Regions from separate parts of the Streptomyces sp. NPDC056527 genome, predicted to be linked through region 4. Evidence: riboswitches for the same ligand, from Rfam matches in the RefSeq annotation. Region 4 holds a riboswitch; each other region holds the start of a gene.
The links. A riboswitch is a leader RNA that binds a small molecule or an ion and turns the genes downstream of it on or off. The one in region 4 is predicted to bind cobalamin.
Positions count from the first base shown of each region.

Region 1: it holds a riboswitch for cobalamin, as region 4 does, so the genes downstream of both, cobN (cobaltochelatase subunit CobN) here and metE (5-methyltetrahydropteroyltriglutamate--homocysteine S-methyltransferase) in region 4, are expected to answer to the same signal.
Region 2: it holds a riboswitch for cobalamin, as region 4 does, so the genes downstream of both, ACFQ7Q_RS28610 (energy-coupling factor ABC transporter permease) here and metE (5-methyltetrahydropteroyltriglutamate--homocysteine S-methyltransferase) in region 4, are expected to answer to the same signal.
Region 3: it holds a riboswitch for cobalamin, as region 4 does, so the genes downstream of both, ACFQ7Q_RS09965 (cobalamin biosynthesis protein) here and metE (5-methyltetrahydropteroyltriglutamate--homocysteine S-methyltransferase) in region 4, are expected to answer to the same signal.

Region 1 covers NZ_JBHTTQ010000029.1:32,563-39,767, reverse strand. Annotated here, with positions in the region: gene ACFQ7Q_RS16895 (nucleoside hydrolase) at 1-100, shown strand, start outside; gene abc-f (ribosomal protection-like ABC-F family protein) at 200-1,810, shown strand; gene cobN (cobaltochelatase subunit CobN) at 1,807-5,415, opposite strand; cobalamin riboswitch at 5,450-5,593, opposite strand; gene ACFQ7Q_RS16880 (cobalamin biosynthesis protein CobG) at 5,645-6,949, shown strand; gene ACFQ7Q_RS16875 (precorrin-8X methylmutase) at 6,964-7,205, shown strand, end outside.
Region 2 covers NZ_JBHTTQ010000080.1:23,560-30,764, reverse strand. Annotated here, with positions in the region: gene dhaK (dihydroxyacetone kinase subunit DhaK) at 163-1,155, shown strand; gene dhaL (dihydroxyacetone kinase subunit DhaL) at 1,170-1,775, shown strand; gene ACFQ7Q_RS28615 (PTS-dependent dihydroxyacetone kinase phosphotransferase subunit DhaM) at 1,772-2,176, shown strand; cobalamin riboswitch at 2,223-2,447, shown strand; gene ACFQ7Q_RS28610 (energy-coupling factor ABC transporter permease) at 2,476-3,174, shown strand; gene ACFQ7Q_RS28605 (energy-coupling factor ABC transporter substrate-binding protein) at 3,174-3,518, shown strand; gene cbiQ (cobalt ECF transporter T component CbiQ) at 3,525-4,274, shown strand; gene ACFQ7Q_RS28595 (ATP-binding cassette domain-containing protein) at 4,271-5,119, shown strand; gene ACFQ7Q_RS28590 (FAD-dependent oxidoreductase) at 5,379-7,205, shown strand, end outside.
Region 3 covers NZ_JBHTTQ010000013.1:28,561-35,765, forward strand. Annotated here, with positions in the region: gene ACFQ7Q_RS09950 (alpha/beta hydrolase) at 1-449, opposite strand, end outside; gene ACFQ7Q_RS09955 (anion permease) at 846-2,111, shown strand; gene ACFQ7Q_RS09960 (hypothetical protein) at 2,124-2,345, shown strand; cobalamin riboswitch at 2,459-2,603, shown strand; gene ACFQ7Q_RS09965 (cobalamin biosynthesis protein) at 2,635-3,597, shown strand; gene ACFQ7Q_RS09970 (cobyric acid synthase) at 3,594-5,102, shown strand; gene ACFQ7Q_RS09975 (putative cobaltochelatase) at 5,161-7,197, shown strand; gene cobO (cob(I)yrinic acid a,c-diamide adenosyltransferase) at 7,197-7,205, shown strand, end outside.
Region 4 covers NZ_JBHTTQ010000107.1:2-7,206, forward strand. Annotated here, with positions in the region: gene ACFQ7Q_RS32020 (DUF7010 family protein) at 130-693, shown strand; gene ACFQ7Q_RS32025 (hypothetical protein) at 709-1,380, opposite strand; partial or broken gene ACFQ7Q_RS32030 (pyridoxamine 5-phosphate oxidase) at 1,444-1,602, shown strand; gene ACFQ7Q_RS32035 (acyl-CoA thioesterase) at 1,754-2,182, opposite strand; gene metE (5-methyltetrahydropteroyltriglutamate--homocysteine S-methyltransferase) at 2,187-4,505, opposite strand; cobalamin riboswitch at 4,680-4,909, opposite strand; partial or broken gene ACFQ7Q_RS32045 (hypothetical protein) at 5,000-5,436, shown strand; gene ACFQ7Q_RS32050 (immunity 49 family protein) at 5,615-6,403, shown strand; gene ACFQ7Q_RS32055 (antibiotic biosynthesis monooxygenase) at 6,426-6,998, opposite strand; gene ACFQ7Q_RS32060 (SAM-dependent methyltransferase) at 7,074-7,205, opposite strand, start outside.

The DNA.
Region 1 (7,205 bases), on a different contig from region 4:
CCCGCCCAACGCGGAGGTGGGCATGGAGGTCGACGTGCCGGGGTTCTGGGACCTGATCGTGGAGGCCGTGCGGATCCTGGGCGAGCGATCCCCGACCTGACGAGACGGAACGTCTTGCGGAATGACGGACGACCCCTTATGTTCGAGGGACGCGAGACGAGACGTCTCGTATCGTGTCTCCCAGGCAAAGGATCCGCCCTTGTTCCGTGTCCAACTCACCGACGTCACCAAGCGCTACGACGACCGGCTCGTCCTCGACCGGGTCTCCCTCACCGTCCGGCCCGGCGAACGCCTCGGCGTCGTCGGCGACAACGGCTCCGGGAAGTCCACCTTCCTCCGGCTCCTCGCCGGCCTGGAGCGGCCCGACAACGGCACCGTCGACGTCGACTCCCCCGGCGGTCTCGGCCACCTCGCCCAGACCCTCGACCTCCCCGGCACCGCACGCGTCGGCGACGCGGTCGACCTCGCGCTCGCCGACGTACGGAAGCTGGAGCGGGCGATCCGGTCCGCCGAGGCGGAGCTCTCCGCACTACCGGCGACCGAATGGGGGTCCCCGCAGGGCGAAGCCCTGGAGGGAGGGTACGCAGCCCTCCTCGCCGCGTACGAGGCACGCGGCGGGCGGGACGCCGACCGCCGGGTCGAGACGACCCTGCGACAGCTCGGCGAGCGGGAGCCGCTCGACCGCGACCGTCCGCTCGGCACGCTCTCCGGCGGGCAGCGCTCCCGGCTCGCGCTCGCCGCGACCCTGGCCGCCGACCCCGAACTGCTGCTGCTCGACGAGCCGACCAACGACCTCGACGACGAGGCGGTGACCTGGCTGGAGGAACGGCTGCGCACCCACCGGGGGACGGTCGTCGCCGTCACCCACGACCGGGTCTTCCTCGACCGGGTCACGACCGCCGTCCTGGAGGTGAACGACGAGCTGCGCACGGTCCGCAGATACGGCAACGGCTACGCCGGCTTTCTGACCGGCCGGGCCGCCGAACGGGCCCGGTGGGAGCGGGAGTACGAGGACTGGCGCGCCGGGACCGCCCGCTACGCGGCGCTCGCCGACGCGAACATCGACCGCTTCTCCGCCATCCCGCGCAAGGCACCGGCGTCCTTCAGCGGGGCGGGCGCCTTCCGGGCCCGGTCACGGGCGCACGGCGCGATGAGCAGGATCCGGGCCGCCCGCGAGAAGCTCCAGCGGCTCACCGAGAACGCGGTGGCGGCGCCGCCGGACCCGCTGCGGTTCACGGCGGACATCGAGGGCTCGGCGGGCGCGGTCGCACTGACCGACGTACGGGTGGAGGGCCGGCTGCGGCTCGACTCCCTGCACCTGGCCCCCGGCGAACGGCTCCTGGTCACCGGCCCGAACGGCGCCGGCAAGAGCACGCTCCTCAAGGTCCTCGCGGGCGAACTGCCCCCGGACGGCGGGACGGTGACGACCCCGCCCCGGGTCGGGATGCTCCGCCAGGACACCGAGCTGCCGGACGACCCGCGTACGGTCGCCGCCGCGTTCGGGGAGGACCGGGAGGAGGAGCTGCTACGGCTCGGGCTTTTCCGTGCCGCCGATCTGGCCACTCCGGTACGGGAGTTGTCGACCGGCCAGCGCCGCAAGCTGGAGCTGGCCCGTCTGGTCACCCGCCCGTCCGACCTGCTCCTCCTCGACGAACCGACCAACCACCTGGCCCCCGGCCTGGTGGAGGAGGTGGAGGCCGCCCTCGCCACCTACCCGGGCACCTTGGTGATCGTCACCCACGACCGCCGGATCCGAGCCGGCTTCCGGGGCCGCCGGCTCGAACTGGCCCCCGACCCGGCGAGGGTCTAGCCCTCGCCGTCGTCCTCCAGGTCGCCCTCCGTGTCCAGGAACACCTGGCGCAGGGCCGCCAGGGTCTCCGGGTCCGGCTTCTCCCACATGCCGCGGGACTCCGCCTCCAGGAGGCGTTCGGCGATGCCGTGCAGGGCCCAGGGGTTGGCCTCCTTCAGGAAGGCCTGGTTCTCCGGGTCGAGGACGTACGTCTCCGTGAGCTTGTCGTACATCCAGTCGGCGACCACACCGGTCGTGGCGTCGTAGCCGAAGAGGTAGTCGACCGTCGCCGCCAGCTCGAACGCGCCCTTGTAGCCGTGGCGGCGCATCGCCTCGATCCACTTCGGGTTGACCACCCGGGCGCGGAAGACCCGCGAGGTCTCCTCGACCAGGGTCCGCGTGCGGACCGTCTCGGGGCGGGTGGAGTCGCCGATGTACGCCTCGGGGGCCGTGCCCGTCAGCGCGCGGACGGTCGCCACCATGCCGCCGTGGTACTGGAAGTAGTCGTCGGAGTCGGCGATGTCGTGCTCGCGCGTGTCCGTGTTCTTCGCGGCCACCGCGATCCGCTTGTACGCCGTCTCCATCTCGGCGCGCGCCGGACGGCCTTCGAGACCGCGTCCGTAGGCGTACCCGCCCCACACCGTGTACACCTCGGCGAGGTCCGCGTCCGTCCGCCAGTCGCGCGAGTCGATCAGCTGGAGGATGCCCGCACCGTACGTGCCCGGCCGCGAGCCGAAGATCCGGGTGGTCGCCCGCCGCTCGTCGCCGTGCTCGGCCAGGTCGGCCTGCGCGTGCGCCCGTACGAAGTTGTCCTCGGCCGGCTCGTCCAGCGAGGCCGCCAGCCGTACGGCGTCGTCGAGAAGCCCGATGACGTGCGGGAACGCGTCCCGGAAGAAGCCCGAGATGCGCAGCGTCACATCGATGCGCGGACGGCCCAGCTCGGCGAGCGGGACCGCCTCCAGGCCGTTCACCCGGCGCGAGGCGTCGTCCCAGGTCGGGCGGATGCCCAGCAGGGCAAGCGCCTCGGCCACGTCGTCGCCCGCCGTGCGCATCGCGCTCGTCCCCCACAGGGACAGACCGACGGAGGTCGGCCACTCTCCGTTGTCGGAGCGGTAGCGCTCCAGGAGCGAGTCGGCGAGTGCCTGGCCGGTCTCCCACGCGAGGCGGGAGGGGACGGCCTTGGGGTCGACGGAGTAGAAGTTGCGGCCGGTCGGCAGCACGTTCACCAGACCGCGCAGCGGCGAGCCGGACGGCCCGGCCGGCACGAAGCCGCCGCTCAACGCGTGGACGGCGTGGGTGAGTTCGTCGGTCGTGGCGGAGAGCCGCGGGACGACCTGCTCGCAGGCGAAGCGGAGCACGGCCTGGACGTCGGTGCCGTACGCGCCGGCGACCGCCGGGACCGCGTCCACGGACCAGTCCGCCGCCTCCATCGCCTCGATCAGCTCGCGCGCTTTCGCCTCCGCCTCGTCGGCGGTGGTGCGGGTCGCGGCCGACTCGTCCAGACCCAGGGCCTCACGCAGACCCGGCAGGGCCTGCGTACCGCCCCAGATCTGCCGGGCGCGCAGGATCGACAGGACCAGGTTCACGCGCTCGGGACCGGTCGGGGCACCGCCGAGCACATGCAGACCGTCCCTGATCTGCGCGTCCTTGACCTCGCACAGCCAGCCGTCGACGTGCAGCAGGAAGTCGTCGAAGCCGTCGTCCTCCGGGCGGTCCTCCAGGCCCAGGTCGTGGTCGAGCTTCGCCGCCTGGATCAGCGTCCAGATCTGCGCGCGGATCGCGGGCAGCTTGGACGGGTCCATGGAGGAGATCTGCGCGTACTCGTCGAGCAGCTGCTCCAGACGCGCGATGTCGCCGTACGAGTCGGCGCGCGCCATCGGCGGCACCAGGTGGTCGACGAGCGTCGCGTGCACACGACGCTTCGCCTGCGTGCCCTCGCCCGGGTCGTTGACCAGGAACGGATAGATCAGAGGGATGTCGCCGAGCGCCGCGTCCGGACCGCAGGCGGCCGACAGGCCCGCGTTCTTGCCGGGCAGCCACTCCAGATTGCCGTGCTTGCCGAGGTGGACCATCGCGTCCGCCCCGAAGCCGCCGTCCTCGGCGCGCGCCGCGATCCAGCGGTAGGCGGCCAGGTAGTGGTGGGACGGCGGGAGATCGGGGTCGTGGTAGATCGCGATCGGGTTCTCGCCGAAGCCGCGCGGCGGCTGGATGAGGATCAGCAGGTTCCCGCGCCGCAGGGCGGCGAGGACGATGTCGCCCTCGGGGTTGCGGGACCGGTCCAGGAACATCTCGCCGGGCGCCGGGCCCCAGTGCTCCTCGACGGCCTCGCGCAGCTCGGCCGGGAGCTGCGCGTACCAGCGCTTGTAGTCGGCGGCCGGGATGCGGACGGGGTTCTTCGCCAGCTGCTCCTCGGTCAGCCAGTCCTGGTCGTGGCCGCCGGCCTCGATCAGGGCGTAGATCAGCTCGTCGCCGTCGCCGGAGACCAGGCCGGGGATCTCCTCGACCGGACCGAAGTCGTACCCCTCCTCACGGAGGCGGCGCAGCAGCGCGACGGCGGAGGCGGGGGTGTCCAGGCCGACCGCGTTGCCGATCCGGGAGTGCTTGGTCGGGTAGGCGGAGAGGACCAGGGCGAGCTTCTTCTCCGCGTTCGGGATGTGGCGGAGCCGCGCGTGGCGGACCGCGATCCCGGCGACGCGGGCGGCGCGCTCGGTGTCGGCGACGTACGCGGGCAGCCCGTCCTCGTCGATCTCCTTGAAGGAGAACGGGACGGTGATGAGCCGGCCGTCGAACTCGGGGACGGCGACCTGGCTGGCGGCGTCCAGCGGGGAGAGACCCTCGTCGTTCTCCTCCCAGGCCGAACGCGAACCGGTGAGGCAGAGCGCCTGCAGGATCGGTACGTCGAGGGCGGCGAGCGCGCCCGCGTCCCAGGCCTCCTCGTCGCCGCCGGCCTGGGCCTCGGCGGGCTTGGTGCCGCCGGCCGCGAGGACGGTCGTGATGATCGCGTCGGCACCGCGCAGGCGGTCGAGCAGCTCGGGCTCGGGGGCGCGCAGGGACGCGACGTACAGGGGCAGGGCCCGGGCGCCCTTGTCCTCGATCGCCTCGCAGAGGGAGTCGATGAAGGCGGTGTTCCCGCTCATGTGGTGGGCGCGGTAGTAGAGCACGGCGACCGTCGGGCCGTCGGTCGTCCGGGGCGTGCGCTCCAGCGGGCCCCAGGTCGGCGCGGCGGCCGGGGCGTCGAAGCCGTGGCCGGTGAGCAGCACGGTGTCGGAGAGGAAGCGGGCCAGCTGCTCCAGGTTGGCCGGGCCGCCGTGCGCGAGGTAGGCGTGGGCCTCGGTGGCGACGCCGACGGGGACGGTGGAGGTCTCCATGAGCTGGGCGTCGGGGGCCTGTTCGCCGGAGAGCACGACCAGCGGGATCTCCGCCGCCCGCAGCGCCTGCAGGCCCTCTTCCCAGGCGCGCAGACCGCCGAGGAGACGGACGACGACGAGGTCGGCGCCGTCGAGGAGCCCGGGCAGGTCGTCCAGGGCGAGGCGGGAGGGATTGGCGAACCGGTACTCGACGGGGCCGCCGGCCGCGCGGGCGCTGAGCAGGTCGGTGTCGGAGTGCGACAGCAACAGAATTCGCATGCGTGCGCAGGCCTTCCTCGGGGTTGTCCGCGCCCCGGGTGGTCGTATGGACGGCAGGAGTTCCTGACTCACCGGGCCGCTGGTGCGACCTGGCTCACAGTGGCGGGACCGCGCCGGATTCTCACCGGGCTTCCTCCCCGGGGTCCTGGGACCCCATGCCGTCTGCATAGTAGATCGTGCGCACGGCGGGCAGGGGTCGTCCCCAGGGGTCGCCCGGATCCACGTGGGTATGCTCGCCGCCATGTCGCCCACCCCACCCACAACGCCCAACCGGGGCGAACCTCCCATACGGGACCGTGGCGATGCCTGCCCCGGCGCGCTGCGCCTGCACCCCGCCGACGACGGCGGCCTGGCCCGACTGCGCCTGCCCGCAGGCTTGTTGACGTCACATCAGGTGGAGGTCCTGGCGTCGGCCGCGGAGTCCTTGGGCGACGGCCGGGTCACGGTCACGTCCCGGGGGAACGTGGAGCTGCGGGGCCTCGGAGAGGGCTGCGGGGCGGAGCTGGCGGACCGGCTGACGGAAGCCGGTCTTCTTCCCTCGACCACCCACGAACGCGTCCGCAACATCGTCGCCTCCCCGACGGCGGGAGTGGACGGACTCGGCCACGCGGACGTGCAGTTGTGGTCCCGCGAACTGGACGAGCTGCTCTGCGCGGCCCCCTGGACGGCCGCCCTGTCGGGCCGCTTCCTCTTCGCCCTGGACGACGGCCGGGGCGACGTGGCGCGGCTGGGCGCAGATGTGACCTTGATCGCAGCGGGGTCCTGGGCGGACGGTGGCGGCGCCCTTCTGTACGTCGGCGCGCAGGCGTTCCGCGTCGCCGACGCCGACGCGCCGCGCGCCGCGCTCGCCGCGGCCGACGCGTTCCTGCGAGCCGCCCGGACCGCCGGGAACGGCGCCTGGCGCGTGAAGGAGCTGCCGGGCACCGCCGGCCGTCCCGGAACGGTCGGCGGCCCCACGGCACCCGCACCCGCACCCGCCACCGGCCTGCTCGACCTCGCCGCCGCGCTCGCGCGGGCCGGGGTCGACGCCCATCCCGTCACCCCCGCACCCCAGCTGCCGCACGCCGCGCCGCCCCGGCCCGGAGCGCTCGGCAGCGACGCGCTGCACGTGCTCGCGCCGCTCGGGCGGATGACCGCCGCCCAGCTCCGCGCGCTGCTGCCCGCCGACGAGGTACGGCTCACGCCCTGGCGCGGAGCCGTCGTCGTCGGGGCCTCCCGCACACGGCTTCCCGAGCTGGACGCGGCCGGGCTGATCACCCGCCCCGACGACCCCTGGGCCGGCGTCGGCGCCTGCACCGGACGCCCCGGCTGCGCCAAGTCCCTCGCCGACGTCCGCGCGGACGCCGTACCCGGCACTCCGGGCCTCCCCGTCCACTTCTCCGGGTGCGAGCGCCGGTGCGGCCACCCCCCGGGCGCCCCCGGCACCTGGGTCGACGTCCTCGCCACCGCCGAGGGCGCCTACCTCGTGAACGGCCGCCCCACCCCCCGTACCTCCCTGACCGAAGCAGTCGCAACGGCCCGCACAACGAGATGAGCGAGAACGACACGATGTTCGCCTACGAGAAGGACGGCGCGGAGATCTACCGCCAGTCCTTTGCCACGATCCGCGCCGAGGCGGACCTCGCGGATCTGCCCGCCGACGTCGCCACGGTCGCCGTCCGCATGATCCACGCCTGCGGCATGACCGACCTCGTCCGCGACCTCGCCTACTCGCCGCAGGTCGTCTCCCGCGCCCGCGCCGCCCTGCGCGCCGGCGCACCGATCCTCTGCGACGCGCAGATGGTCGCCAG
Region 2 (7,205 bases), on a different contig from region 4:
CCTGATACATCATCAGGAAGGTCGGCATTCAGTCAGCATCAGTACCGCACAGAACCGCCCCCCGCCGCCACGGCCCGCCAAGATCAACAACTTGCCTCACTGGCTCTGACCTGCAAAAACCATGCTCAGTGACCTGTTCGCTAGTCTCATCAGGAGGTAACCATGAGGATGCTGATCAACGTCCCGGAGACCGTGGTCACCGATGCGCTGCGGGGGATGGCCGCCGCGCATCCCGAACTCACCGTCGATGTCGAGCATCGCGTCGTGCTGCGGCGGGACGCGCCCATGGACGGCAAGGTCGGGCTGGTGTCGGGGGGCGGGTCCGGTCATGAGCCGTTGCACGGGGGGTTCGTGGGGCCCGGGATGTTGGCGGCCGCATGCCCCGGGGAGATCTTCACGTCACCGGTGCCCGATCAGATGGTGCGCGCCGCCGCCGCGGTCGACAGCGGGGCCGGGGTCCTTTTCGTCGTCAAGAACTACACCGGGGACGTCCTCAACTTCGAGATGGCCGCCGAGCTCGCCGAGGACGAGGGCATCCAGATCGCCAAGGTGCTCGTCGACGACGACGTGGCGGTGACGGACAGTCTGTACACCGCCGGGCGGCGCGGGACCGGGGCCACGCTGTTCGTGGAGAAGATCGCCGGGGCCGCCGCGGAGGAGGGCGCGCCGCTGGAGCGGGTGGAGGCGATCGCGCGGCGGGTGAACGAACGGTCGCGGAGTTTCGGCGTGGCCCTGAGCGCGTGCACCACGCCCGCCAAGGGCAGCCCGACCTTTGAACTGCCCGCCGGTGAGCTGGAGTTGGGCGTCGGAATCCATGGAGAGCCGGGGCGCGAGCGGCGGTCGATGATGACCTCGCGGGAGATCGCGGACTTCGCCGTCGATGCCGTACTGGACGATCTACGGCCGTCCGGTCCGGTCCTCGCCCTGGTCAACGGCATGGGCGCCACTCCGCTGCTCGAACTGTACGGCTTCAACGCCGAGGTCCAGCGCGTCCTGACCGAACGCGCGGTGCCGGTCGCCCGGACCCTGGTCGGCAATTACGTCACCTCCCTCGACATGGCCGGCTGTTCGGTCACCTTGTGCGAGGCCGACGAGGAGATGCTGCGGCTGTGGGACGCGCCCGTGCAGACGCCCGCCCTGCGCTGGGGCCGGTGAGAGGGGTGTCCGAGGTGAACGAGTTCGACGCCGCGTTCTTCCTTCGCTGGCTGACCATCGCCGCGGCCGCCGTCGACCGTGAGGCCGACCGCCTCACCGAGCTCGACTCGGCGATCGGCGACGCCGATCACGGGGTCAATCTGAAGCGGGGGTTCGCCGCCGTGACGGTCGTGCTGGAGAAGGAGCCGCCCGCGACACCGGGGGCCGTACTCGTCGCCGCCGGGCGGCAGTTGATCTCCACCGTGGGCGGTGCGTCCGGGCCGCTGTACGGGACGCTGCTGCGCCGGACGGGCAAGAGTCTCGGCGAGGAGCCGACCGTGACGCGGCAGGAGCTGGCCGCGGCGCTCGCCGCGGGAGTGGCCGCGGTCGGGCAGCTCGGCGGGGCCCAGGTCGGCGACAAGACGATGCTGGACGCGCTCGTCCCCGCGGCCGAGGGGCTCGGCGAGTCCTTCGCGGCGGCCCGGGAGGCTGCCGAGCGGGGCGCCCTCGCGACCGTCCCGCTCCAGGCGCGCAAGGGCAGGGCGAGCTATCTCGGCGAGCGTTCCATCGGCCACCAGGACCCGGGGGCCACCTCGTCCGCGCTGCTGATCGCCGCCCTCGCCGAGGTGGCGGCCGCATGACCGCGCAGGTCGGAATCGTCCTGGTCTCGCACAGCGCGGAGGTGGCCGCCGCCGTCACCGTGCTGGCCCGGGGTCTCGCGGGCGGCGGGGCGACCGCGCCGATCGCCCCCGCGGGCGGCACACCGGCCGGCGGCCTCGGCACCAGCTCGGACCTGATCGTCGCGGCGGCACACGAGGTCGACCGGGGCGCCGGAGTGGCGCTGCTCGTCGACCTCGGCAGCGCCGTACTGACGGTCAAGGCGCTCCTCGCGGAGGAGGACGAGCTGCCGGAGGGCGCCCGGCTGGTGGACGCCCCGTTCGTCGAGGGCGCCGTCGCCGCCCTCGTCACGGCGAGCGCGGGCGGCGATCTGGACGCCGTGGTGGCCGCGGCATCGGAGGCGTACACGTACCGAAAGGAGTGAGAGGGGGGCGCGCGCGAGACCTGTCACACACCGTCCGGAAGGGCCTCCGTGTTGTGATGTACCTGGTCAACCCACTACTGTCACAGCGCCTTGGTGTACGGGAAACCGGTGCGGTACCGGTGCGGCCCTCGCCACTGTGATCGGGAAGTCCGGCTCCATCCCTCCGGGGAAGCCACTGGACCACCGCGGGAGACCGCGGCGGTTTGGGAAGGCGGAGCCGCGGCGGCATGACCCGTCAGCCAGGAGACCGGCCAAGGTGCGTTGTCCATCCACGAGGTGCTGGAGAGGGTCTCCCAACCATGCATATAGCCGAGGGGTATCTGCCCCCTGTGCACGCGGCCGCCTGGGGCGTCGCGTCCGCTCCCTTCGTTGTCCACGGTGTTCGCGCGCTGACCCGTGAGGTCAAGGCCAACCCCGAGTCCACCCTGCTGCTCGGTGCGTCCGGTGCGTTCACGTTCGTCCTGTCCGCGCTCAAGATCCCGTCGGTGACGGGCAGTTGCTCGCACCCCACCGGTACGGGCCTCGGCGCGATCCTGTTCCGGCCGCCGGTGATGGCGGTCCTGGGCACGATCACGCTGCTCTTCCAGGCGTTGCTGCTCGCCCACGGCGGGCTCACGACGCTCGGAGCCAACGTCTTCTCGATGGCGATCGTCGGCCCATGGGCCGGCTTCGGCACGTACTGGCTGCTGCGCCGGTCCAACGTGCCGCTGATGGTGAGCGTGTTCTTCGGCGCGTTCGTCGCCGACATCTCCACCTACTGCGTCACCAGCGTGCAGCTCGCGCTGGCCTTCCCGGACCCGGGCAGCGGTGTGCTCGGCGCGCTGGCCAAGTTCGGCGGGATCTTCGCCGTGACCCAGCTGCCGCTCGCCGTCAGCGAGGGGCTGCTCACGGTTCTCGTGATGCGGCTGCTCACGCAGTCCAGCAAGGGGGAACTGACCCGCCTCGGTGTCCTGCTCCCGTCCCGGAAGAAGAACGAGAACGCGGAGGCGAGCGCCTGATGAGCCGGAACGCGAAGATCAACACACTGCTCCTGCTCGTCGTCGCGGCGCTCGCGGTGCTCCCGCTGGTGCTGGGGCTCGGCGACCACAAGGAGGAGCCCTTCACCGGGGCCGACGGCGAGGCGGAGGCGGCGATCACGGAGATCGCTCCCGACTACGAGCCGTGGTTCAGCCCGCTGTACGAGCCGCCGTCCGGCGAGATCGAGTCGGCGCTGTTCTCGCTCCAGGCGGCGCTCGGCGCCGGCGTGCTGGCCTACTACTTCGGGCTGCGGCGCGGTCGCAGGCAGGGTGAGGCGCGCGCCCTGGCGGCGAAGGAACCGCTGGTCACCACCGGCGACGAGTAGACGCCGATGCTGCCGATCGACGCGGCGGCGCACAGCAGTCGCTGGCGCCGCCGTCACCCCTGCGAGAAAGCCGTGCTCGGGTTCGGCCTGACCCTGTGCGCGGTCTGTCTGCCGCCCTGGCCGGGCGCCGTGCTCGTCGCGGCGGCCACGCTCGCCGTGCTCCTCGGCCCCGCCGGGGTGCCGGGGCGTCAGCTGTGGCGGGCGTTCCGGATCCCCCTCGGGTTCTGTGTGACGGGCGCGATCCCGCTCCTGTTCGAGGTCGGCGGAGGACGGGGGATCGTCGCCCTCGCGCCGGACGGTCCGGTGCACGCGGGCGAGTTGCTGCTGCGGACCTCGGCCGCCTCCCTGGGCGTGCTGCTGTTCGCGTTCACCACACCCGTCTCGGACGTGCTGCCGCGTCTCGTACGGGCCGGGGTACCGGCTCCCGTGGTGGACGTGGCGCTGGTGATGTACCGGATCAGCTTCCTGCTGCTGGACGCGATATCCAAGATCCGGCAGGCGCAGGCGGCCCGGCTCGGGCTCACCACCCGGGCGGCGACCTGGCGCTCGCTCGCGGGGCTCGGCGCGACCGCGTTCGTCCGCGCCTTCGACCGTGCGCAGCGCCTGCAGACCGGGCTCGCCGGGCGGGGGTACGACGGGACCCTGCGGGTCCTGGTGCCCCAGGCCGCGGTCTCGGCCCGGTTCCTCGCGTCGACGGCCGGCCTCCTGGCCGGTCTCGTCGCGCTCACTCTCGTACTGGAAAGGTCCCTGCCGTGAGCCCTGCACCGCCTGTCGTGGAACTGGTGAAGGCCACGTTCGCCTACGAGGACGGGCCGGTCGTCCTCGACGGCATCGACTTCGCCGTGCCGGAGGGCCGGGCGATGGCTCTCCTCGGGCGCAACGGCGGCGGCAAGACGACGCTTCTGCGGCTGCTCAGCGGGGGTCTGCGCGGCAGCGCCGGAGCGCTCCGGCTGGACGGTGAGGAGGTGTCGTACGACCGGAAGGGGCTGACCCGGCTGCGGACGACGGTGCAGCTGGTCGTCCAGGACCCGGACGACCAGCTCTTCGCGGCCTCGGTCGGACAGGACGTGTCGTTCGGGCCGATGAATCTGGGACTTCCGGAGGAGGAGGTTCGGCTCCGGGTCCGCGAGGCTCTGGAGGCGCTGGACATCGTGGCCCTGGAGGACCGGCCCACCCATCTGCTCTCCTACGGGCAGCGGAAGCGGGCGGCGATCGCGGGAGCCGTGGCGATGCGGCCGCGGGTCCTCATCATGGACGAGCCGACGGCCGGGCTCGACCCGCACGGGCAGGAGCGCCTGCTCGAGGTGCTCGGGCGGCTGCGGGACTCCGGTACGACGGTGGTCATGGCGACGCACGATGTCGATCTGGCGCTGCGCTGGGCGGACGAGGCCGCGGTGCTCTCCCCCCAGGGGCTGCGGACGGGCCCGATCGAGGAGCTGCTCGCCGACGACGAGCTCCTCGACGCGGCGCGCCTGCGTCGCCCGTGGGGCATGGCGGTGACGCGGCTGCTGCGCGCGCACGGCCTGCTCGGCGCGGACGTGGAGGGACCGCGCACGGCGGAGGATCTGGACGCCTGGGTCACGGCTCCGCGAGGGGCGTGAGACGCAGGAGGGATCCGAGGCACCAAACGCAGCTGGAGCACCCCGCGCACCGGAGGCACCTTGGGCACCTGGGCGCTCCGGGCGCGGGAGGCGCCTGAGGCGTTCGAGGCACCACGACGGCCCCCTGGCGGATCCCCGCCAGGGGGCCGTGGTGCGCAACGTCGCGCAGATCACCCTCCCCCGCTTATGCAACTTGTTGCACAACGTCCCTCGGGTCGTCTACAACAGTCACGACGACACTGCGCGAGGAGGCGCCCCCATGACCACCCCGTACCCGCACCTGCTGAGCCCGCTCGACCTCGGGTTCACCACCCTGCCGAACCGGGTGCTCATGGGTTCCATGCACGTCGGCCTCGAGGAGACCGAGAACGGCTTCGAGCGCATGGCCGCGTTCTACGCCGAGCGCGCCCGCGGCGGCGTCGGGCTGATCGTGACCGGCGGCATCGCCCCGAACGAGGCCGGCCGCCCCTGGGACGGCGGCGCCAAGCTCAGCACCGAGGACGAGGTGGCCGAGCACAGGCTCATCACCGAGGCCGTGCACGCCGAGGGCGGCCGGATCGCCATGCAGATCCTCCACTTCGGCCGGTACGCCTACCACCCCGCTCTCGTCGCCCCCAGCGCGATCCAGGCGCCGATCAGCCCCTTCGTCCCCAACGAGCTCACCGACGCCGAGGTCGAGCAGACGGTCGAGGACTACGCCCGCTGCGCCGAGCTGGCCAAGGCGGCCGGGTACGACGGTGTCGAGGTGATGGGCTCCGAGGGCTACCTGATCAACGAGTTCATCGCGGCCGCCACCAACCAGCGCACCGACCGCTGGGGCGGCAGCTACGAGAACCGGGTCCGCTTCCCGCTGGAGATCGTCCGGCGCATCCGCGAGCGGGTCGGCGAGGACTTCATCCTCGTCTACCGCCTCTCGATGCTCGACCTCGTCCCGGGCGGTTCCACGCTGGAGGAGGTCGTCGCGCTCGCCAAGGAGATCGAGGCCGCCGGCGCCACCATCATCAACACCGGCATCGGCTGGCACGAGGCCCGCATCCCCACCATCGCGACCTCGGTGCCGCGTGGCGCGTACACCTGGGTCACCAAGAAGCTGATGGGCGCGGTGAGCATCCCGCTCGTCACCAGCAACCGCATCAACACCCCCGAGGTCGCCGAGCAGATCCTCGCCGAGGGCCGCGCGGACATCGTCTCCATGGCCCGCCCCTTCCTGGCCGACCCCGAGTTCGTCGCCAAGGCCGCCGCCGACCGCGCCGACACCATCAACACCTGCATCGGCTGCAACCAGGCCTGCCTGGACCACACCTTCAGCCTGAAGATCACCTCCTGCCTGGTGAACCCGCGCGCCTGCCACGAGACGGAACTGGTCCTCTCCCCCACCCGGCGCGCCAAGCGGATCGCGGTCGTCGGCGCGGGCCCGGCCGGACTCGCGTTCTCCGTATCCGCCGCCGAACGCGGCCACTCCGTCACCCTGTTCGACGCCGCGAGCGAGATCGGCGGCCAGCTGAACATCGCCAAGCGGGTGCCGGGCAAGGAGGAGTTCGACGAGACCATCCGCTACTTCCGTACGCAGCTCGACGAGCGCGGCGTCGAGGTCCGGCTGAACACCCCGGTCGCGGCCGGGGACCTGGACGGCTACGACGAGGTGGTCGTCGCCACCGGCGTCACCCCGCGCACCCCGGCGATCGAGGGCGTCGACCACCCCAGCGTCGTCAGCTACCTCGATGTCCTGCGGGACGGTGCGCCGGTCGGCGAGCGGGTCGCGATCATCGGAGCCGGCGGCATCGGCTTCGACGTCGCCGAGTTCCTCACCGACGGCGGCGAGGGCGCGAGCCAGGACCCCGAGACGTACTTCAAGCAGTGGGGTGTCGACACCTCGTACGAGACGCGGGGCGGACTGCGCGCCCCCGAGCGGCCGAAGCCGCCGCGCCAGGTGCACCTGCTCCAGCGCAAGTCCACGAAGGTCGGCGCGGGCCTCGGCAAGACCACCGGCTGGATCCACCGCGCGGAGATGAAGCACCGGGGCGTCACGATGGTCGCGGGCGCGTCCTACGAGCGGATCGACGACGAGGGTCTGCACCTCACGATC
Region 3 (7,205 bases), on a different contig from region 4:
GGGACGAGCCAGGCGGGCAGGGTGCCGAGTTCGCCGGGGATGTCGGCGTCCTCGTGGTCGAGGCCGAGCGCGGTGCCCGGGTCGCCGCTGTGCAGCTCGGGGGTGAAGCGGACCCGGGCGCCGGGTTCCAGGGTCCCGAGCTCGACCCGTTCCAGGCGGCGGACGACGGTGTCCGCGCTGTGCGGGACCCGGTCGAGCACGGGTCCGACGACGGCGTGGATGCCGGGACCCTCGATCCCGTACGTACCCGGGCGCAGCGACGCGAGGCTGCGGGTCAGGGTGACGTGACCGGGGTCCGTGGCATGCACGGTGAGGCGGGGGTCGCGGGGCAGGGGCCGTCCGGCCGCCTTGAGGGCGGCGTCACTGGCGTACCGGCCGGCCGCGATCGCGGCCGCGCCGACACCGAGCAGGGTGGTGACGGCCGCTGCCGTCGCTGTAGCCGGGCGCACGCTCCCAGTGTCGGCAGGGCGGGGACGGGCTGCCACCGGACAGACCCGCATGGGCCCCGACCGGGCCACCGTCGAGCGGACCCACGGAGGGCCACTCCGGAGTGACGTGGATCTCTTCGACGGGTCCCCCGGTCGACTGACACGGCCCCTGGGGTGTCCGGCTGGTGACATGGGGCGAGAGGGGCGGAAGTGGGACACGTCCCTTGTGTCCCCCAACGGCACGGCTTACCCGGGGTTGCGGGGCGACCACATCGTGGACAGATCCGCGCCCGGAGACGCTAAGCGGAATGCCCGAACACGGTTAGAGTCACCATGCAGCCCGACCCAGTTCACCTTCCGTTCACTCAGGTTGCCTACGTTCGTCCAGCCACTGACGTCAAACGATTGCCTGGGTAAATGGAACACATCACGCTGCTGCTCGCGATTGTGGTCGTGACAGCTCTCGTGTTCGATTTCACGAACGGTTTCCACGACACCGCCAACGCGATGGCGACGACCATCTCGACCGGTGCCCTCAAGCCCAAGACGGCGGTGGCCATGTCCGCCGTGCTCAACCTGGTCGGTGCGTTCCTGTCCGTCGAGGTCGCCAAGACGATCTCCGGCGGGATCATCAACGAACAGGGCATTCGTACCGAAGTGATCTTCGCGGCGCTCGTCGGCGCCATCCTCTGGAATCTGCTGACCTGGCTCATGGGTCTGCCCTCCAGCTCCTCCCACGCCCTCTTCGGCGGCCTCATCGGCGCGGCCGTGATGTCGGCCGGCTGGTCGGCCGTCAACGGCGGCACCATCGTCACCAAGGTGCTCATCCCCGCGGTCGCCGCGCCGCTCGTCGCCGGCCTGGCCGCCATGGCGGCCACGAGGCTGACGTACAAGATCGCCTCCAGGACCGACCAGAAGTCCACGGCGAAGGGCTACCGGGCCGGCCAGATCGCCTCCGCCGGTCTCGTCTCCCTCGCGCACGGCACCAACGACGCGCAGAAGACCATGGGCATCATCACCCTGGCCCTGGTCACCCAGGGTGTCGTCGACCCCGGTTCCAACCCCCCGATGTGGGTCGTCGTCTCCGCCGGTGTCGCGATCGCGCTCGGCACCTACCTCGGTGGCTGGCGCATCATCCGCACGATGGGCAAGGGCCTCACCGACCTGCAGCCGCAGCAGGGCTTCGCCGCCCAGACCAGCGCCGCCACGGTCATCCTGGCCTCGTCCAACCTGGGCTTCTCGCTCTCCACCACGCAGTCCTGCTCCGGCGCCGTGATGGGCGCGGGTCTCGGCCGCAAGGGCGGTGTCGTCCGCTGGTCGACCGCGACCCGGATGTTCGTCGCCTGGGGTCTGACCCTGCCCGCCGCTGGCCTGGTCGGCGCCGGCGCCGAGTTCCTCACCAAGCAGGGCAGCTGGGGCGTCGCCGTCGTCGCGGTCCTCCTCGTGGGCGGCTCCGCCGTCATCTGGTCCCTGTCGCGCCGCCAGCCGGTCGACCACAACAACGTCACGGCCGACGAGATCGACGCCGAGCCCGCGGGTGTCGTCACCACCGCGATCGCCGCGGTCACCCCGCCGCCCACCGGTTCCGTCGCCTCGGTCGCGGACGAGGACCTCAAGACCACCATCCCCTCGCCGGCCCCCACGGACCCGGCAGCCCCCACGGCCCCCGCGGCCGCGGTGTAAGGAACGAACGACATGAAGATCGACTGGGCAGCTCTCGGCTCCGTCTTCGGAGTCAGCCTCGTGGCGACCGTCGCCCTCGTGGGCCTGTTCACCCTCGGCATCGTCGGCCTCTCCAAGCAGGAGCAGGCCGCCTCCCAGGGAGGCTCCGCCGCCCTGGCGCGCACCGGCGCGTACGCCTGCTTCGCGCTGTGCGTGGCGGCCGTCGCGTACGGCATCTATCTGATCGTCGTCTGACGACGGTCCCGCTTCGACGGACGGGCGGTCGCACCTTCGGGTGGGACCGCCCGTCCGTCGTTCCTGTGGTGCTCCGCACACTGTCCCGCCGCAGGTCAAGCGTGAGTTGACGGGTGTTCGCACAGCGTGGTGGACTTCCGGGGCCATTACGGCGGCAACAGAGGAAGCCCGGTGCGAATCCGGCGCGGTCCCGCCACTGTGACCGGGGAATCGATCCCCCGGGAGCCAGGAACTCTCGCCGCCGGTCACGTCGAGCCAGGGCGCGGACCCTGAGTGAGGACACAGCGCCATGCCCGGCCGCAGTGCAGCCACAGGTGTATTCGCGTACGGCGCCGCCGCCGGTCTGGCCGCGGACCTGCTCATCGGCGACCCCCGCCGCGGCCATCCGGTCGCCGCGTTCGGGCGCGCCGCCGGCTCCGTCGAGAAGCTTCTCCGGCGCGACCACCGCGGGTGGGGCGCGCTGCACACCGCCGTCTGTGCCGGTGGCGCCACCGCGATCGCCGCGCTGGCCGCGCGTGCCGTACGCGACCGCCCCGGAGCCGCCGTCGCGCTGACCGCCGCCTCCGTCTGGGCCGTCGTCGGCGGCACGACCCTGGGCCGGGAGGCCCGCGCCATCGGCGGCGCCCTGGCGGCCGGCGACCTGGAGGTGGCCCGCGAGCGGCTGCCGCATCTGGTGGGACGCGATCCGCACTCCCTGGACGGTCCGGCGATGGCCCGCGCGGTGGTCGAGTCCGTCGCCGAGAACACCTCCGACGCCGTCGTGGGCGCCCTGGTCTGGGGCGCGGTCGCCGGGGTTCCGGGACTGGTCGGCTTCCGGGCCGTGAACACGCTGGACGCGATGGTCGGCCACAAGTCCCCGACGTACCGGCGCTTCGGCTGGGCCTCGGCCCGGCTCGACGACGTGGCCGGCTGGCCGGGCGCCCGGCTGACCGCCGCGCTCGCGACGGTCGCCGGTGGCGACCCCAAGGGGGCGGCGAAGGCATGGCGGCAGGACGCCGCCAAGCACCCGAGCCCCAACGCCGGTCCGGTGGAGGCGTCCTTCGCGGGGGCGCTCGGCGTCCGGCTCGGCGGGACGCTCTCGTACGGCGGACGGGTCGAGCACCGGCCGGTGCTGAACGGGGAGGGCCGGGCCGTGGAGGTCGGGGACATCGAACGGGCGGTGCGGCTCTCGCGCCGGGTCACCGCGCTGACGCTGGCGGTGTGTGTGGGTGGACGGATCGTGGCGGGCGCGATGAAGCGGAGGAAGGCATGAGAGGCGGGGGGCTGCTGGTCGCGGGAACCACGTCCGACGCGGGCAAGAGCGTCGTCACGGCGGGCATCTGCCGCTGGCTGGTCCGGCAGGGTGTGAAGGTCGCGCCGTTCAAGGGCCAGAACATGTCCCTGAACTCCTTCGTGACGCGCGAGGGCGCGGAGATCGGCCGGGCGCAGGCCATGCAGGCGCAGGCCGCCCGCGTCGAGCCGACCGCGCTGATGAACCCCGTGCTCCTGAAGCCGGGCAGCGACCGCTCCAGCCAGGTCGTCCTGATGGGCAAGCCGGTGGGCGAGATGAGCGCCAGGGGCTACCACGGAGGGCGGCAGCAGACGCTCTTCGAGCCCGTCCTGGCGTGCCTGGAGGAGCTGCGGGGCACGTATGACGCCGTGATCTGCGAGGGGGCGGGCAGTCCGGCCGAGATCAACCTGCGGCGCACGGACATCGTGAACATGGGCATCGCGCGGGCGGCGCGGCTGCCGGTGCTGGTCGTCGGCGACATCGACAGGGGCGGGGTGTTCGCCCAGTTCTTCGGCACGACGGCGCTGCTCGCGCCCGAGGACCAGGAGCTGATCGCGGGCTATCTCGTGAACAAGTTCCGGGGTGACGTGACCCTGCTGGAGCCGGGCCTCGACATGCTGCTCGGGCTGACCGGGCGCCGGACGTTCGGTGTGCTGCCGTACGCGCACGGCCTCGGTATCGACGAGGAGGACGGCCTGCGGGTCTCGCTGCGGGGCACCGTCCGCGAGTCGGTCGTCGCGCCGCCGGTCGGCGAGGACGTGCTGCGGGTCGCCGTCTGCGCCGTGCCGCTGATGTCCAACTTCACCGACGTGGACGCGCTGGCCGCCGAGCCCGGCGTGGTGGTGCGGTTCGTGGACCGTGCCGAAGAGCTCGTCGACGCGGACCTGGTGGTCGTGCCGGGGACGCGCGGGACGGTCAAGGCGCTGGCCTGGCTGCGCGAGCGCGGCCTCGCGGACGCGATCGCCCGACGGGCCGCGGAGGGCCGCCCGGTGCTCGGCATCTGCGGCGGCTTCCAGGCGCTCGGCGAGCGGATCGAGGACGAGGTCGAGTCGAAGGCCGGCACGGTCGACGGGCTCGGACTGCTGCCCGTACGGATCCGGTTCGCGCCCGAGAAGACGCTGGCCCGGCCGGTCGGCGAGGCGCTCGGCGAGCCGGTGGAAGGGTACGAGATCCATCACGGCGTCGCGGACGTGCGGGGCGGGGAACCCTTCCTGGACGGCTGCCGGGTCGGCGCCGTCTGGGGCACGCACTGGCACGGCTCCCTGGAGAGCGACGGCTTCCGCCGGGCGTTCCTGCGGGAGGTCGCGGCCGCGGCCGGACGGCGCTTCGTCCCGGCCCCCGACACGTCGTTCGGCGTGCTCCGCGAGGAGCAGCTGGACCGTCTCGGCGACCTGATCGAGGAACACGCGGACACGGAGGCGCTGCTGCGCCTGATCGAGAACGGCCCGCCGAACGGGCTGCCGTTCATCCCGCCGGGCGCGCCGTGAGGGCGGGCCCGTACATGAGCGAACGTCAGCGACCCGATCTTGAAGGAGTGACCACCCGATGAGCACCCGGTATCCGTTCACCGCCGTCGTCGGCATGGACGACCTGCGGCTCGCGCTGCTGCTGAACGCGGTGAGCCCGGCGGTGGGCGGTGTCCTCGTACGCGGCGAGAAGGGGACCGCCAAGTCGACCGCCGTGCGGGCGCTCGCTGATCTGCTGCCGTCGGTGGCGGTGGTCGCCGGGTGCCGGTTCAGCTGCGACCCGGGCGGGCCCGATCCGCAGTGCCCGGACGGGCCGCACACCGAGACGCCCGGGGCCGCCCGCCCCGCGCGGATGGTCGAGCTTCCCGTCGGCGCCTCCGAGGACCGGCTCGTCGGTGCTCTGGACATCGAGCGGGCGCTCGCCGAGGGCGTGAAGGCCTTCGAGCCCGGGCTCCTCGCGGACGCGCACCGCGGGATCCTCTACGTCGACGAGGTCAACCTCCTCCACGACCACCTGATCGATCTGCTCCTCGACGCGGCCGCCATGGGCTCCTCGTACGTCGAGCGCGAAGGCGTGTCCGTACGGCACGCCGCCCGTTTCCTGCTCGTCGGCACGATGAACCCCGAAGAGGGCGAGCTGCGGCCGCAGCTGCTCGACCGCTTCGGTCTCACCGTCGAGGTCGCCGCCTCCCGCGAGCCCGAGCAGCGGGTCGAGGTCGTGCGCCGCCGGCTCTCGTTCGACGACGACCCGACCGCCTTCGCCGCCCGCTGGGCCGACGAGGAGACCGCTCTGCGGGACCGTGTCGTCGCCGCGCGCGAACTGCTGCCCCGCGTCGCGCTCGGCGACGCGGCCCTGCTCCAGATCGCCGCGACCTGCGCCGCGTTCGAGGTGGACGGAATGCGCGCGGACATCGTGATGGCCCGGACGGCGACGGCGCTCGCCGCGTGGGCCGGGCGGACGGAGGTGACCTCCGAGGACGTACGGCAGGCCGCGCTGCTCGCCCTCCCCCACCGCAGGCGGCGGAACCCCTTCGACGCGCCGGGGCTCGACGAGGACAAGCTCGACGAGACGCTGGAGCAGTTCAAGGGCGAGGACGGGGACGACGATCCCGACCCCGGGCCCGACGGTGGACCGGGCGGAGGCCCCGGCGGTGTACCGCCCCAGGGTGAAGGGCCGGACGACGGCGCGCCCCGGGATGTGGGTTCGGACGAGGCTCCCGCGCCCGCTCCGGACGAGGCGCCCGCTCCGGGCGGGGCCGGCGCCGGTGAGCGGGCCGCCGTCAAGGCCGCCGAACCCTTCCGCACCAAGATGCTGAGCGTGCCCGGACTCGGCGAGGGGGCGGCCGGGCGCCGCTCCCGTGCCCGTACCGAACACGGCAGGACGACCGGTTCCGTACGGCCCCGGGGCGCGCTGACCAAGCTCCACCTGGCCGCGACCGTGCACGCCGCCGCCCCGCACCAGAAGGCGCGCGGACGGACCGGCCCCGGGCTGGTGGTCCGCCGGGACGATCTGCGGCAGGCGACCCGTGAGGGCCGCGAGGGCAATCTCGTGCTCTTCGCCGTGGACGCCTCCGGCTCGATGGCGGCCCGGCAGCGGATGAGCGCGGTGAAGGGCGCCGTGCTCTCGCTGCTGCTCGACGCCTACCAGCGACGCGACAAGGTCGGCCTGGTCACCTTCCGGGGGCGGGACGCCGAGGTGGCGCTGCCGCCGACCTCGTCCGTGGACGCGGCCGCCGCGCGGCTCGAACAGCTCCCGACGGGCGGCCGCACGCCCCTGTCGGCGGGGCTCCTCAAGGCCCATGACGTGCTGCGCGTCGAGCGGTTGCGCGACCCCTCGCGCCGTCCGCTGCTCGTCGTCGTGACCGACGGCCGGGCGACCGGCGGCGGCGCGGACCCGGTGGCACTCGCCGCCCGCGCGGCACGGCTGCACGCCTCCGAGGGCACCGCGGCCGTCGTCGTGGACTGCGAGACCGGGCCCGTACGGCTCGGGCTCGCCGCGGAGCTCGCCCGGGAACTGGGCGGCACCGCCGTGACCTTGGACGAGCTGCGCGCCGACTCGATCGCCGGGCTCGTCAGAGACGTTCAGGCAGGACAGACAACCAGGAGGGCCGCGTAATGCCGCAG
Region 4 (7,205 bases):
CCCCGGCCCGCGCGAGGCGTGATGCCCGCGACCGGGTGGCGGGGTCGTCGACCGCCCGTGGCGGCGGTTACCCCGGTTCCTGTCGAAAGTCGCCGACCCGGTTCCGATCATCGTTGTAGTGTCCGCGCCATGACTACGGAAACCACCGACGCGGAATGTCTCGCCCTCACGCGTAATCTGCGCCGACGCGGCGCGATCGTCCTCGCCGTCTTCGCTCTCGTCTGGGCCTTCGCCGGCGGCTCCGGGATAGCGGCGATGCCGGTCTCGACAGCGGTCGGAGTCGTCGCGGCCGTGGTGACGATCGGCGCGGTGGTGCTCGCCTTCCGCGGCACCGCGGGGCCGGTGACTCGTACGGTGCGGCTGCCGGAGAAGTGGAACCGGGGCGTCGGCCTGGTCAACGTCGCCGAGCTGGTGGCGATCTTCGTCGTGATCGCCGTGTCGAACGCTTCGGGCCACCCGGAGTTCATCCCGGTCGGGATCTGCCTCGTCGTGGGACTGCACTTCTTCCCGCTGGCCCGCCTCTTCGACCAGGGGCAGTACGCATGGACCGCGATCTTCCTGACGGCGGTGTCGCTGGTCGGTCTCGCCGTCCTGGCGGCCGGCGCCACGGCGGAGACGATCCGTACGGTGGTGGGCCTGGGCGCGGCGATCGTGCTGTGGGCTTCTTCCTTCCATGTAGCCCTGCGCGGCTGATCGGGGCCGGGGCCGTCACCGCTTCAGCGTGGGCGGCCTGAACGGTCCGGTCTCGGGGGCCACGCACTTGTCGACGACGGTCTCCTCGGCGGCCGCCGAGCCTTCCACGCAGAGCCGGCCACCCCTGGAGCGCAGGTCGATGAAGAACCGCGTGGTCGCGCCGGACCGCTTGAGGTCGTGGATGCGTTCGTCGATGTAACCGAGGTCGTTGAGGACCTTCCTGACCTTGGCGGGCGTGGGGTCCCTGAGCTCCCAGAGCCCCTGGGCGATGCGCTCCTCATGGCGGTTGCTCGCGCACCAGTCACGAGCGTTCAACTCCACCTCCGGGCCCGCCGTGGGGGCGATGGGCCCCTCGAGAGCGTCGGTGGCGGGATCGTCGGAGGGCAGCGGCTCGCCCCCCGGGGCCTTCGAGGGCACCGGCGGTCCCGACTGGGTGCCGGTGGGGCACGACCGTGCCATCTCGTCCAACATCGCCGCGAAGGCGGCCTGTTGCCCGGATCCGGCCGGGGCCTCGGTGTGCTGGGCGCCGACCGCGTCGGCGGGCGCGCTCGGCGATCCCGCGGCCCCCGACTTCTGGGTGCCGCAGGACGCGAGTGCCAGTACCGCGAGGGTCGTCACCGCGAGGGCGAACCCCGGGCGGCGGGTGGAGCGGGTGACCATGGCGGCGAGGGCGGGAGTCGATCTCATGTGCACAGCTTCCGATCAAGCGTCCCGCCGCACATGAGTACACGTACTCAACAGGCCATGGGGCAGCGGGTCGAGTGGGAGGCCGAGGTACGTTCGCTCTACGACGGCATGGTCCGGATCGTCGTGACCCCGACCTGGGCGAAACCGATCGACTTCGAGACGACCCTCCCCAGCGAGGTCCAGGAACTGCTCCGGCGGCGGGAGGAACGCAGGAGCTCCTGACCTGGCGCGAACTCCGATGGAGCGGGCGACCGCGGTGGCTGCCCCGGTGACGCCCCTCCTCCGGGCCCCGGCGACGAGGAGGCCGGTGGTTCGTACCACGCGCCACCCGCGCCGGGGCCGTTCGCTCATGTCGTGACCGGCCGGGACGTCGCTACTCCTCCTTCAGCCCGGGGACCGGGCGCGGACGGTCTTCCGCGTCGATCGCGACGAAGGTCAGCCGGGCGGTGGCCACTTCGGTCGTGAGACCGGAGGTCGCGTTCCAGCGTTCCGCGGTGACGCCGACCGCGACGGCCATCGAGGTCCGGCCCGCGCGGCACAGCTCGGCGTGGACGGTGAGCAGGTCCCCGGCGCGAGCGGGGGAGTGGAACGTCATCCGGTCGACGGAGACCGTCACGGCGGGGCCGTCCGCGTGGCGGCCCGCCGCTGACGCGGCCGCGTCGTCGATGAGTTTCATGACGACGCCGCCGTGGATGGTCCCGTACAGGTTGGTCTCGTGTTCGCTCATGATGTGGGCGAGGGTCACCTGGGAGTCGGCCGGTGCCTTGTGGGCCCGATCGCCGACGGTGATACGGGTGTTCATGCGCTCAGTTCTCCGTGTGGGGCAGGCGGCCGCGGACCCGGCGGGCCGCCGCGGTCATGTGTTCCAGGGCAGGCCGGACCTCGCCCCAGCCGCGCGTCTTCAGACCGCAGTCGGGATTGATCCAGAGCCGGTCGGCGGGTACGGAGAGCAGGGCACGCTCGATGAGGGAGACGGCCTCCGCCTCCTCCGGGACGCGCGGCGAGTGGATGTCGTACACACCGGGGCCGACCTCCCGGGGGTATCCGGCGCCGGCGAGTTCGTCCGCGACCCGCATATGGGAGCGCGCGGCCTCCAGACTGATGACGTCCGCGTCGAGGTCGTCGATGGCGCGGAGGATGTCGCCGAACTCGGCGTAGCACATGTGCGTGTGGATCTGGGTTTCCGGACGGACTCCGGCCGTGGTGAGCCGGAAGGCCTCGGTGGCCCAGGCGAGGTACGGGGCGTGGGCGTCGGCGCGCAGCGGCAGCGTCTCGCGCAGGGCCGGTTCGTCGACCTGGATCACCGACGTGCCCGCCGCCTCCAGATCGGCGACCTCGTCACGCAGGGCGAGCGCGACCTGGCGGGCGGTGTCGGCGAGCGGCTGGTCGTCGCGGACGAAGGACCAGGCGAGCATCGTGACCGGGCCGGTCAGCATCCCCTTGACGGGACGGGAGGTCTGCCGCTGTGCGTACGTGGTCCAGCGCACCGTCATCGGCGCCGGGCGGGAGACGTCGCCGGCCAGGACGGGCGGCCGGACGTACCGGGTGCCGTACGACTGGACCCAGCCGTGCTGGGTGGCGAGGTATCCGGTCAGCCGCTCGGCGAAGTACTGGACCATGTCGTTGCGTTCGGGCTCGCCGTGGACGAGGACGTCGAGACCGGCCTTCTCCTGGAAGGAGATCACCTCGCGGATCTCGGCCTCGATCCGCTCCTCGTACTCCGCCGTGTCGAGCCATCCGGCGCGCAGGTCGGCGCGCGCGGTGCGCAGTTCGGCGGTCTGCGGGAAGGAGCCGATGGTCGTGGTCGGCAGAGCCGGCAGACCCAGGTGGGCCCGCTGGGCGGTCGCGCGCTCGGCGTAGGGCTGGGCGCGGCGGGCGTCGCTCTCGGTGACCGCGGCGGTGCGGGCCCGTACGGCCGGGTCGTTGGTGATCGCCGAGCCTGCGCGGGAGGCCAGATCGGCGCGATTGGCGGCGAGTTCGGCGGCGATCGCGCCGGTGCCCTGGGACAGGCCGCGCGCGAGGGTGGCGATCTCGGCGGCCTTCTGGCGGGCGAAGGCGAGCCAGCGACGGATCTGCGGGTCGACGTCCCGCTCGGCGGCGGCGTCCAGCGGGACATGGAGCAGCGAGCTGGACGCCGCGACGTCGACCTGACCGGCGAGGCCGAGCAGGGTGCCCAGGGTGGTGAGGGACTTCCGGTAGTCGTTGATCCAGATGTTGCGGCCGTCGACGACGCCGGCGACCAGCCGCTTGCCCGGCAGACCGCCCACCGTCGCGAGATCCGCGAGGTTCGCGGCGGCGGCATCGGTGAAGTCGAGCGCGAGTCCCTCCACGGGGGCCTTCGCCAGCACGGGCAGAGCCCCGCCGAGCCGGTCGAAGTAGGAGGCGACCAGCAGCTTCGGCCGGTCGGCCGCACCGCCGAGCTCGCGGTAGGCGCGGGCGGCGGCGTTCAGCTCGGCGGGGGTGCGGTCCTGCACGAGGGCGGGCTCGTCGAGCTGCACCCACTCGGCGCCGGCCGCGCGCAGGTCCGCGAGCACCTCGGCGTACACGGGCAGCAGCCGGTCCAGCAGGGTGAGCGGTTCGAAGTCCTCGGCGACTCCGGGCGCCGGCTTGGCCAGCAGCAGGTACGTGACCGGTCCCACCAGGACGGGGCGGGCCGCGTGGCCGAGCGCGAGGGCCTCCTTCACCTCGGCGACCTGCTTGCCGCTGTCGGCGGTGAAGGCGGTGTCGGGACCCAGTTCGGGGACGAGGTAGTGGTAGTTGGTGTCGAACCACTTGGTCATCTCCAGCGGAGCCACGTCCTGCGTGCCGCGGGCCATCGCGAAGTACCCGTCGAGCGGGTCGGCCTCGACGGCGGCGCGGTGACGGGCGGGTACGGCGCCGACCATGACACTGGTGTCGAGGACGTGGTCGTAGAGGGAGAAGTCGCCGGTCGGGACCTCGTGGATGCCGGCGTCGACGAGCTGCTCCCAGTTGGTCCTGCGCAGTTCCCGGGCGGTCTCCCGGAGGGCATCGGCGGTGACGCGGCCCTTCCAGTAGCCCTCGACGGCCTTCTTCAGTTCCCGGTTCCCACCCTGGCGGGGGTATCCGTGGACGGTGGCCCGTGCTGCCGCGGACTCGGTTGTCACGTGACTCTCCTTCGCGAGCTTGCGTGTCGTGAGACAGACCCGGAGAGCCGCGAGCGAAGGGGTGACGAACCGGGCGGACCACCGCAGAGGCGTACATCGAGGTACGCGCGGCCGATCCGCCCTGCTGTGCACGCCGACCCGCCCACGAGGTCACCGGGATCACCGCATGCGAACGGTCGCATGCGGGCAACGGGCAGGTCTTCGGACTCGCGAGCACGTCTCGTCGTACGGAAGCCGTACGAGACACCTACTGGCCGTCGCTTCCCAGGCCCTCACGGGTCCAGTGCGTATGACGGCGGTCGTTCTCGCTCACCGCTGCGGGGCAGTCCCGGATTCCCACCGGGTTCCCTCTTACGACGCGTCCCGCCTGGCTGACGGGGCGAACCAGCTGCACGGGCAGCGTACCGCGCGGGTGAGGAACGGCGCGATCGACTCGTATTCCGGACGGCGAAACGAGACACACGCGCTGCGAGGGGCCGTGGGGCGCGACGCACCAGGCCGCGCACGACATCGACGTCCTGCACCGGCTCGCGGGCGGCTGGACGCGCCAGGTCCAGGCCCTGGGCGACCTCATGGTCCACGGCGGCAATCCCGCGGGCCGTCTGGAGAACTTCGGCGACGGACCCGGGGGAGTGGTGAAGGTGTGGAACTCCCGCCGCTCGGCCTTCCGTCCGGACGCCAACGTCACCCACCCCGTGCCGGACGCCGAGGACAACGCCGGCCACGGCGGCGCCGATCCGCTGCTCATCGACGAGTTCCTGCGCTTCGTCCGCGACGGCGGCCGCACCGACACCTCGCCGGTCGCCGCGCGCATGGCCGTCGCGGCGGGCGTCCGCGCCACCGAGTCGCTGCGCGACGGGGCACACCGCGCGAGGTCCCGTCCCTCGACCCCGAGCTGGTCGCCTACTTCGGGCGAGGTCAGCGCACTTGATAGCGTTCCGTTCGCCGGTCGAACGGATCAAGGAAGGGCGACAACCGTGCGGGAAGTGACGCGTCACGAGGTCGACGAGCAGCGCATCGTCCAAGCGCTGGAGGACATCGGCGGGCGGGCGTTCGGCCGTTGGCACGGGCTGCGCTACGACAGACTGTCCCTGCAGGCGTTGCGGGACATGGGCGACGAGCTGCTCGACCACGTCGCCGCTCGTACCCTGGACGACCCCGCGCTCGGTCTCGGGCCCTCCCGCAAGGCGCTGCTGACCTCGGCCGCATGCGCGTTCGGGGTGCTGGAACTCGGAGCCTTCCCCGATGGGGACTGGGAGATCTCCTTCCCGCTCGTGAACGAGACGCTGAGCAGCGACGAGTTCAGCTTCGGGCATGCCGTCGACGAGGTGCCCACCGCGCGGACCTGGCTGGACGCGTTCGGACTCTGCCTGGCCAGCGGTGTCGTACGCGAGCGGGACCGGGTGATCGGACTGCTGCTGCGGGAGGACTACGCGCCCGCGATCCGTGACGGCGTGCCGTACTCGCGGCTGGAGTCGCGATCGGAGCCGGCGGACCTGGCGGAGATGGACGCCCTGTGTGGCTACCTGACTCCGTCGCGTGGGCACCTGCCCAGGGACTGGCCTTCCGTGACGCTCTGTATGCCGGAGGCCGAGGAGCGCGCCGAGGCGGCGCGTCGTCTGGACGCCGTCGGCGCGCTGTCGCCGGACCAGCGACTCCTGCGTGTGCTCCTGGAGGACGATCAGCCGGCCTTCGAAGAGGCCCTGGCCGACCGGCTCGTCCGGCACCGCGAGAGCGTGCAGGCCGACGCCGCCCCGCGCAGCCTGCTGCCGGTCGGCGCGATCGCGCTGGCCGCACTTGCCGTACAGGTGCATGGGTGGGACCTGGGCGTCACGTCCGGCTATCTGCCGGAAGGGCTGGTGCGCGCACCGGAAGGCGCCCCGGGGGTCGGCGTCTGACATCGTCGCCGACGGGCACCCCCTAGCGACCCAGCCAGCCGCGCAGCATCCGGCTCACGGCCGGCATCGCCACGTACGTCATCAGGACGTTGAACACGCACGCCATGACCGCGCTGCTGAGGAGAAGCGGCAGCGCGGTCAGGTGGGGCACGAGGAAGTAGCCGCCGAGGACGGAGATCGGGTAGATCGCCAGGGTGGCGCTGATCGCCATCTTCCATCGCGGCGGCGCCGGCCGCGTCGAGCCCGGCTTGGCGAACCACGTCTCCATCCCGGTCAGTCGCCGCCGGGCTATCTCGGTGTGGTGGTGCCCCTCGCAGTCCGCGAACCACGCCGCCCGCTCCGGCGACTCCTGCCACTCCCGGAAGGCCGCCGCGTCGCGGAAGCGATGGACGAGGAACCAGGGGGCGTCACCTCCCGTGGAGCGGAAGAGCCCGTAGCCGAGATGGCCGGGAAAGGTGGCCGCAGTGGCGAGAATGCCCTGGGCCCACCTCTCGAAGGCGGCTTCGTATCCGGGCTCCACCCGGCGGGCTATCAGCAGGGTCACCTCGCCGGTGTCGGCGGGGACCGTGGCGTGCTCAAGACTCACAGCGGTCACTCGTACTCCTCGTGATCACGCCGCGCCCGCGCCCACTCTACGCGGCGCCCGAGTCCGCGCCGCCGGCCTCCGGGCTCAGTAGTACCGGCGCATGATCTCGGTGGTCCACGCGGGCTGGGTCACGTCGCCGATCGGGCCGAACTCGGCCATGTAGGGCTTGATGTCGAGGACGGGCGTCCCGTCGACCGCGTCGAGGCCCGTCACATG